One region of the Humibacter sp. genome, then DNA from elsewhere that is predicted to be linked to it. Evidence: predicted binding sites of a transcription regulator. Region 1 holds the regulator's gene; the other holds the start of a gene.
What was found. Region 1 encodes HspR, which represses chaperone genes until heat shock. Its sites were predicted from a motif close to AAGTTGAGTCNNNNNGACTCAACTT; they were not measured.

Region 1 (4,206 bases):
AATGCCGCCGCGCAGGCGATCGCGCACGACGGCTCGGGTGTCACGCTCGCGAACTTCTACGGGGTGCCCGGTTCACCGGTGCAGGGCATGCAGGTGAGCGGGCCGTGCTCGGTCGGCGTGCACCGCAACGGCGACACGATCACGGTCGCGCTGGCCGATCCGAGCCGCACACAGTCGAGCGCGACACTCGTGCTGCCCGACTCAGGCAGCTTCACGGTGAGCCAGGCCGATGCCGGTGCCTCCCTGGTCGGAACGGGCCCGCTCACGCTCCGGTTCGCCCTCGACGGGCACGGTCACGCGCAGCAGATCGTCCTCAAGCGCTGAGCCCGGCCCAGCCTCGTCGATCCGCCGGTGTCTCGACGAACCACCATCGAACCGACGCTGGTTGCCGGGTGGTTCGTCGACACCATGGCGGGTCGACGTTACGAGACCAGGCCGGCCTTCGCCAGCGCGGACTGCACGGCGGCCGCGATCGTGAGCTGACCGGCCGCTGTGGGATGCACATCGCCGCCCTGCATCAGGTCCGGCCGGTCCTTCAGCGGGTTCCCGATGTCGAGGTACGTCCCGCCGACGGCGGAGACCGCGGCCCTCAGGTCCGTTCCCATCTGATCGAGCTGCGGCGGCGAGTCGTTCTCGTTCCAGATCGCGCTGAAGCCGATGATCTGCGCCTTCGGCAGCGCCGCGTGCAACTCGTCGACGGCCTCGACCATGGCGGACCTCACCTCGGGCTCCGGCACGCCCAGGTCGTTGCTGCTGGCGGAGAGCACCACGACCTGAGGATGCAACGAGATGGTCTCGCGCACCTGCTGCAGGAACGTGGTCCCGTCGTTGCCGACAGTGACGAAGCCGTCTCCGTCGGCGGCGAGGTTGGTGAGCGACCAGTCGTCGTCGTGCGCGATGATCGCGGGCCACGCCTGGTCGGGCTGCAGGTTGTGGCCGTCCATGATCGAGTCCCCGATCGCGACAGCCGTCGAACGTCCCGCGGACGCCGCGGCGGCCGGAGCGCCGACCGTGAGGTACCCGACGACTGCCACGGCGACAGAGGCCATGGCCAGCGCCGGCGGGATCAGCCGCTTCAGGTTCATAACGATCAGGTTACGAATCGAGTTGTTGCGGTCGGCCAGACCTGGCGATGAGGTTCCTATGAACCGGCTCGTCCGGCTGGTTTCGACGAGCTCAACCGGCGGAACCCGCTTTAGACGAGATGGGCCGCGCGCATCCGCTCCTCGACGGCGGCGGCGATGACGAGCTGTCCATCGGCTGTCGGATGCACGTCGTCGGACTGCATGTACCCGGGCTTGCCGAGCAGCGGTCGGCCGATGTCGAGGTACACGCCGTGCACCGACTTGACCGCCGCCTCCATGTCGTCGTTGATCTCATCCAGTTGCGCCGGCGGCTCGTTCTCGTTCCACACCGGGCTCACCGCGACGATCGTGGTGTGCGGAAGGTCGTGCCGCAGCATGTCCATGGCGCTGATCATCGACTGCTGCACGTCGGACTCCGAGACGCCCAGGTCGTTGCTGCTGCCCGAGATGACCACCATCGACGGGTCGAGCTGCACCGCCTCCTTCACCTGGTCGGCGAAGATCGAGCCGTTGTTGCCCTGGGTGACGAAGCCCGCTCCGTTGGTCGCGAGATTGACCATGTGCCAGCCGTTGTAGCCGGCGATCACCTTGGGCCACGCCTGGTCCGGATCGAGCCCGTTGCCGTCCATGATCGAGTCGCCGACGGCGACGACGGTGGTGGCATCCGCCGGCTGATCCGCGGCGATCGGATGCCTGTGCACGTTCGCCGAGAGAACGGTTGCGATCACGAGGGCCGCGCCGCCCAGCACGAGTGCGGCGGCGCTCACACCGAGAGCGGCGGCGCCAGCGGGCATCCGTGTCATGACGCCGACGCTACGACTCGAAGTTTCGCCGCGCTGCACGGGCACACCTCACCGGTCGAGCGGACGCCACACGACCACCTGATTGCTGCGCCGCACGCGGGTTCCCGCGCGAAGCGAGACGACCTCGCCCTCCGACCCGGCGGCGAACACCCGCCGACCCGGGCGGTTCAGCATCTCGTCGGCGAGCGCGCTCTCCAGCTCGCGCACCCGCGCGCCCAGTCGGTTCACCTGGTTCTCGAGCTCGAGGATGCGCCGAATGCCCTCCAGGCTCACGCCCTCCGAACCGAGCCTGGCGACCTCCCGCAGCTGCACGACGTCGCGCATCGAGTAGCGGCGCGATCGTCCGGCCGTGCGCCGCGGACTCACCAGCCCGAGCCGGTCATACTGCCTCAACGTCTGCGGATGCATGCCGGCAAGCTCGGCGGCAGCGGTGATCGCGAAGACGGGTGTCGTCTCATCCAGTTCCACCATCACCGCTCACCTCTTCATCGCGCCGCGGCTCGCGCCTTCGCGAGCAGCTCCTCGCGCGGATTCTCGTCGGGCAGTGTCGCGTCGAACGCCTTGAGGGCATCCTCGCCCTGCTTGCTCAGATGCGATGGCACGACCACCTGCACCTCGGCGAGCAGGTCGCCCGTCGCCTTCTTCGAGACGACGCCCCTGCCCTTCACGCGCAGCACCCTGCCGCTCGGCGTTCCGGGCGCCACCTTGAGCCGCACCGTTGCGCCGTCGAGCGTCGGGACCTCGATCGTGGCGCCGAGCGTCGCCTCCGCGAACGTCACCGGCACCGTGACGCGCAGGTTCAGACCCTCGCGCTCGAACACCGGATGCCGGCGCACGGTCACCGTGAGATACAGGTCACCGCGCTCGCCGCCGTCCGGTGACGGGCGCCCCTTGCCCGGCACGCGGATGCGCTGCTTGTCGCTCACCCCGGCAGGGATGCGCACCTTCACGGTCTCACCGTCCACCGTGAGGTGCACGGTCTCACCGGTCACAGCGGTCTGGAAGTCGATGGTGGTGGATGCCGAGACATCCTGTCCACGAGTCGGGCCGCCGTAGCCACGGAAGCCGCCGGTCGACTGACCGAAGCGTCCGCTGCCGAAAAGACCGCCGAGCAGGTCGTCGTAGTCGGCACCGCCCTGCTGGAACGTATAGGACTGCCCGCGGCCGCCCTGGTTGAACATGCCGCCGAAGACGTCCTCGAATCCGCCGGCGCCCGCGCCGCCTCCCGGGGCCGTGAACCTGGCACCGGAGCCCATGGCCCGGATCTGGTCGTACTCCTTGCGCTGCTCGTCGTCGGAGAGCACGGAGTACGCCTCGCTGATCTCCTTGAACTTCGCCTCAGCCTTGGCGTCGCCCGGGTTGGAGTCCGGGTGGTACTGGCGCGCGAGCTTGCGGTAGATCTTCTTCAGCTCGGACTGCGAAACGTCTTTGGAGACGCCGAGCACCTTGTAGAAGTCCTTGTCGAACCAGTCCTGACTGGCCACCCGGCACCTCCTTTCTGTGTTCTTACGTGTTCTGTTGTGAGCGGCTGCGTCTCATCGGTTCAGGTCGCAGTTTTAGTCGCCATCTGGGCTCGAAAGCGACGAAAAATGCGACCTGAATGGAATGCGGAAGCTACTGCGGGACCGCGACGACCACCTTGGCCGCACGCACGAGTGTCGAACCGAGCGTGTAGCCGACCTCGACGACGTCGAGGATGGTCGGCTCGGTCACGTCGGCCGACGGCTGCTGGAAGATCGCCTCGTGCACGTTGTGGTCGAACGGCTCTCCCGCAGCACCGAAGGCCTGCAGTCCGAGCTTCTCGGTCGCCGCCGCCCGGAGCTTGCCGGCGATCGTGGCGAACGCGGTGTCGCCCTCGAGGTCGCCGTGCTTCTCGGCACGGTCCAGGTCGTCGAGCACGGGCAGGATCGCCTTCGCCGTGTCGGCGACGGCACGCTCCCGCTCGACCTCGCGATTCGCCTCGGTGCGCTTGCGGTAGTTCGCGTACTCCGCGGTCACTCGCTGAAGGTCGGCGAGCCGCTCTGCGGCGAGTTCCTCGGCACCGGACTGCCCGGAAAGGAAGTCCAGGTCGGCGTCGGAGAGGGATGTCTCGACATCCGGACCCTCGTAGCCCTCACCGGTGTCGATCACCTGCTCGTGCTCGAGGTCGGGAGCGGAACCCGTCGAAGGGCGTTGTCCTGAGCCCGTCGAAGGGTCGGGAGCGGAACCCGTGGGCCCCGCCCCCTCGCCGTCCGGCCGACGAACCTCGCCCGTCTCGGGGTCGATGCGTCGCTTGTCGCGGACGACCGGCTCCTCGTGCTCGTTCGATTCGTCGTTCT
Region 2 (4,206 bases), on a different contig from region 1:
ATGACGAAGGAGGCATTCGCGTATGTGGCCGGCTCGGCCGGGCTGGAATCGACGGCATCCGCGAATCGGAGGGCGTTCACCCGGCATCGCATCGTGCCGCGTGTGCTGCGGGATGTCGGTGCACGCGACCTCGGCATCCACCTGCTCGGCAGCCACCGGCCGACCCCGCTCTACCTCGCGCCGATCGGCGTGCTGGACCTCGCGCATGCGGATGCCGACACCGGCGCAGCGCGAGCCGGAGCCGGTCTCGGGATTCCGGTGGCGCTCTCCACCCAGGCCTCGACGCCCATGGAGGAGGTGACGGCGGCGACCCCTGCCACCTCCGCCTGGTTCCAGCTCTACTGGAGCTCGTCTCGAGAGCTCACGGCGAGCCTCGTGCACCGAGCCGAGGCATCCGGGTGCGAAGCCCTCATGGTCACGCTCGACACGCACCTGCTCGGGTGGCGTCCACGCGACCTGGACCTCGCCTACCTGCCGTTCGCCCGCGGCAGGGGCATCGCCCAATACACGAGCGACCCGGTGTTCATGCGATTGGTCGAGGAGCGCGTTGCGGGGCGACGGCCGGGCGGGCGAGGGACCGGCGGGCTACTGAAGGTCACGCCCGCCGCGCTGCGCACGCTCCTCGAGCTGTCGTCGCGGGCACCAGGGTCGCTGGCTCGAAACCTGCGCTCAGCGATCCCCCGGGCGGCGGTCGAGACCTTCCTCGACGTGTTCGCCGATCCGACGCTCACCTGGCACGACCTGGCGTGGCTCCGGTCGATCACCAGACTGCCGATCGTGCTCAAGGGTGTGCTGCACCCTGACGATGCACTATCGGCGATCGACGCGGGTGCCGACGCCGTCGTCGTGTCGAACCACGGCGGACGTCAGGTGGACGGCGCGATCGCCGCGCTCGACGCCCTGCCCGGCGTGGTCGCCGCCGTCGACGGTCGCGTTCCCGTGCTGTTCGACAGCGGCGTGCGGTGCGGCGCCGACATCTTCGTCGCACTCGCACTCGGAGCCTCCGCCGTCGGAATCGGCAGACCGTACGTGTACGGGCTCGCAGCCGGCGGGGAGGCGGGTGCGCGCGAGGTGCTGACGAACCTGATCGCCGAGTTCGACATCACGATGGCGCTGGCCGGGTGCACGTCAGTGGGAGGCATCACCCGCGAGACGCTCGCAGACGGCTGAGCGCCGGGTCAGGTCGCGGCGTCCGCCGTCGCCTGCGTGATCAGGGCGAGCACGGCGTGCGCGTACGCCGTCTCGGCGTCGGTCGCGTCGAAACGGGCGTGCACGCCGTCCCTGGCCGTCTCGACGACGTAGTCGCCGGCATCCGTACGGCTCAGGGAGACGAACGTGCCGCCTAGCAGGCCACGAAGCTGGTCCTCACGCGGCAGCCACACTGCGTTCTCGACCGCAACCGAGTCGAGCGCCCACTCGGTCGTGCCGTTGAAGCCGAGGATCGTGCCGGTGTCGAACTCGTGCGCCTCGATGGTCATGTCGCTCACCGTGAACGTCTCGCCGTCGAACTCGCCCGAGTCGATGGCGAAGACGTCGCCGGAGGCCGGATGCCACACCAGTCCGTTGTCTCGCAGCTCGCGCGCCAACTCGGTGGTGATCATCCCGCCATTATGCGTCGCGGGCACCGACTCAGGGTGCGGGAACGAGCTCCGCGAGCAAGCACACCTCCAGCGGTTCGGGCAGCACCCAGGTGCTCACTCTGGATACCTGGTAACCCGACTTCGCCGCCAGCGCTCGCAGCGCCTCCTCGGTGCCGACGCGCGCATGCAGTTCGTCGTGCGTGCCGTGCGGGCGCCGCTGCTCGCCGTGGCTCATCGCCTCGGCGACCTCGGGCACGTCGCGCGCATCGTCCGTTCGGAACACGCCGACCACGACGCGTCCGTCGGGCGCGAGCACGCTTCGCCAGGATCGCAGGGCATCCGCCGGGTTGGGCAGGAGGTGCAGTGCGGTGACGCACGTGACGAGGTCGAATGAGGCGTCTTCGAGCTCGGGTGCGATCGAGGCGTCGCCCACGATCAGCTGTGCTTCTGGCAGGTGTCCGCGCGCGACAGCGATCATGCCGGGAGACAGGTCGACGCCCACCTTGCGGATGCCCTTCTCCGGTAGTGCCCGGAGCACGAGGCCGGTGCCCGTCGCCATATCGAGCACGCTCCGCACGTTGCCGGTGCCGGCGAATCGCACGATGGCCTCCGCGAGTTCTCGGTGGAACGCGGACTCGTCATACTGGCCGGCACGCTCGTCGAAGCGGCGTGCGATCTCGTCGGGGCTCTCGGCTGTCTGCATGGCTCCATTCTGATCCCGCATCGGGTGCATCCCGCGTTCGCCGAGAGCGGAGGCCGAGGCACTAAATCGTTGGCACTCTCCATCGCCGAGTGCTAATCTGACCGTAGTTGAGTCAGTACGGCTCAACTTTGAATCATCGTGGATCGACCATGGAGGAGTAGAGAGATGGCAACCAACTACGACCCGTTCCGCGAACTCGATCGGCTGGCCGGCGCCATGTTCGGTAGCGGGCAGGGACCGCGGCTGATGCCGATGGATCTGTACCGCGACGGCGACACCTACGTGCTGAACGCCGACCTGCCCGGAATCGACCCCGGCTCGGTGGACATCGACGTCGACGGCCAGCTGCTGACGATCCGCGCCGAGCGGACCCTGTCGAGCGGCGACGGCGTGAAGTGGATCACGCGAGAGCGCCAGTCCGGCTCATTCCTTCGTCAGCTCAGCCTCGGCCAGGGAGTCGACACCGAGCGCATCTCCGCCAACTACGTGAACGGCGTGCTCAGCGTGACGATCCCGGTCAGTGAGAAGGCGAAGCCGCGCAAGATCGCGGTGACCAGCGGCGCGGTCTCCGATGAGCACCCGACCGTCACTGTCGAGGAGAAGCACGACAAGCCGATCGACGCGTGAACGTCGTTCGCGCCGAGCGCCTTCACTGACGCCCTCCTGACGAAGGCGGGGACCGGGAATCGTCCCGGCCCCCGCCTTGGTCGTCTCCCGCTACTGCTCTTCGTGATGGTTCGGGTCGCCCCCGAACAACCGTCCGTCTGACTTGCCGAGCGCGGTGATCGCCTCGACCTCTTCGGCGCTCAGCTCGAAACCGAAGACGTCGAAGTTCTCGTGCTGGCGTTCGGCGTTGCCCGACTTCGGCAGAGGAACGGATCCGAGCTGAACGTGCCACCGCAGAATGACCTGCGCCGGAGTGACGCCGTGAGCCGCCGCGGCATCCACGATCGCCTGCTCCTCCAGCACCGGCGAGTTCTTGCCGAGCGGGCTCCATGCCTCTGTGACGATGCCGTGCTCGTCGTGGAACGCGCGCAAGCGCTCCTGCGGGAAGTACGGGTGCAGCTCCACCTGGTTCACCGCAGGCAGCTCTCCGGTCTCGCGCTGCAGCCTGGTGAGGAACTCCTCCGTGAAGTTGGAGACGCCGATCGTTCGCACCAGCCCTCGATCGCGCAGATCGATCATCGCCTTGAACGTCTCCACGTACCGGTCGACGCTCGGGTTCGGCCAGTGGATCAGGTACACGTCGATCATCTCGACGTCGAGAGCGCGCCTGGACTGCTCGAACGAGGCCATGGTCTCGTCGTACCCGTGGTGTCGTCCGGGGATCTTCGTCTGCACGATGAGCTGAGCGCGCTCGAGTCCGGATGCCCGCATGCCGCGGCCGACGGCATCCTCGTTCTCGTAGTTGACGGCCGTGTCCAGCAGCCGATAGCCGGCCTCGATCGCCGACACCACGGCCCTCTCGCCCGTCTCGCCGCGCAACGGATACGTTCCGAAACCGATCGCGGGGATGCTCGTTCCATCGTTCAACACGCGCTGCGGAATGCTCATGCACGTAACGCTACCGACCCTGCACCGCGGCGAGGCGGGCGACGTCGCGGCGGTCGTCCGCGGTGGCGAGCATGTTACGGATAGCGTGGATCGCATGCCCGGTCTCGACATCGCCGCGCCCGCCGCCAAGCGGGTCCCGTTCACCCGTACACACCACGGAGACTCCGTGCAGGACCCCTACGAGTGGCTGCGCGACAAGGAGGACCCCGAGGTGATCGCGCACCTGGAGGCGGAGAACGCTTACACCGAGGCGCAGACCGCGCACCTGGAACAGTTGCGTGAGCGGATCTTCGAGGAGATCCGCTCACGCACCCAGGAGACCGACCTGTCGGTTCCGGTGCGCGAGGGCCGCTGGTGGTACTACTCCCG

Region 2: ACTHNC_RS12595 (Hsp20/alpha crystallin family protein) is a predicted target of HspR. The motif match lies at 2,388-2,412, and genes of this name have one in related genera.

What each region holds. Positions count from the first base shown of each region.
Region 1 covers NZ_JBQCIE010000110.1:7,002-11,207, reverse strand. The annotation lists gene ACTHNC_RS14185 (polysaccharide lyase 8 family protein) at 1-324, shown strand, start outside; gene ACTHNC_RS14180 (SGNH/GDSL hydrolase family protein) at 423-1,085, opposite strand; gene ACTHNC_RS14175 (SGNH/GDSL hydrolase family protein) at 1,196-1,888, opposite strand; gene ACTHNC_RS14170 (heat shock protein transcriptional repressor HspR) at 1,937-2,359, opposite strand; gene ACTHNC_RS14165 (DnaJ C-terminal domain-containing protein) at 2,374-3,372, opposite strand; gene ACTHNC_RS14160 (nucleotide exchange factor GrpE) at 3,503-4,206, opposite strand, start outside.
Region 2 covers NZ_JBQCIE010000101.1:42,325-46,530, reverse strand. The annotation lists gene ACTHNC_RS12610 (alpha-hydroxy-acid oxidizing protein) at 1-1,170, shown strand, start outside; gene ACTHNC_RS12605 (hypothetical protein) at 1,179-1,601, opposite strand; gene ACTHNC_RS12600 (class I SAM-dependent methyltransferase) at 1,630-2,283, opposite strand; gene ACTHNC_RS12595 (Hsp20/alpha crystallin family protein) at 2,449-2,910, shown strand; gene ACTHNC_RS12590 (aldo/keto reductase) at 3,001-3,837, opposite strand; gene ACTHNC_RS12585 (S9 family peptidase) at 3,932-4,206, shown strand, end outside.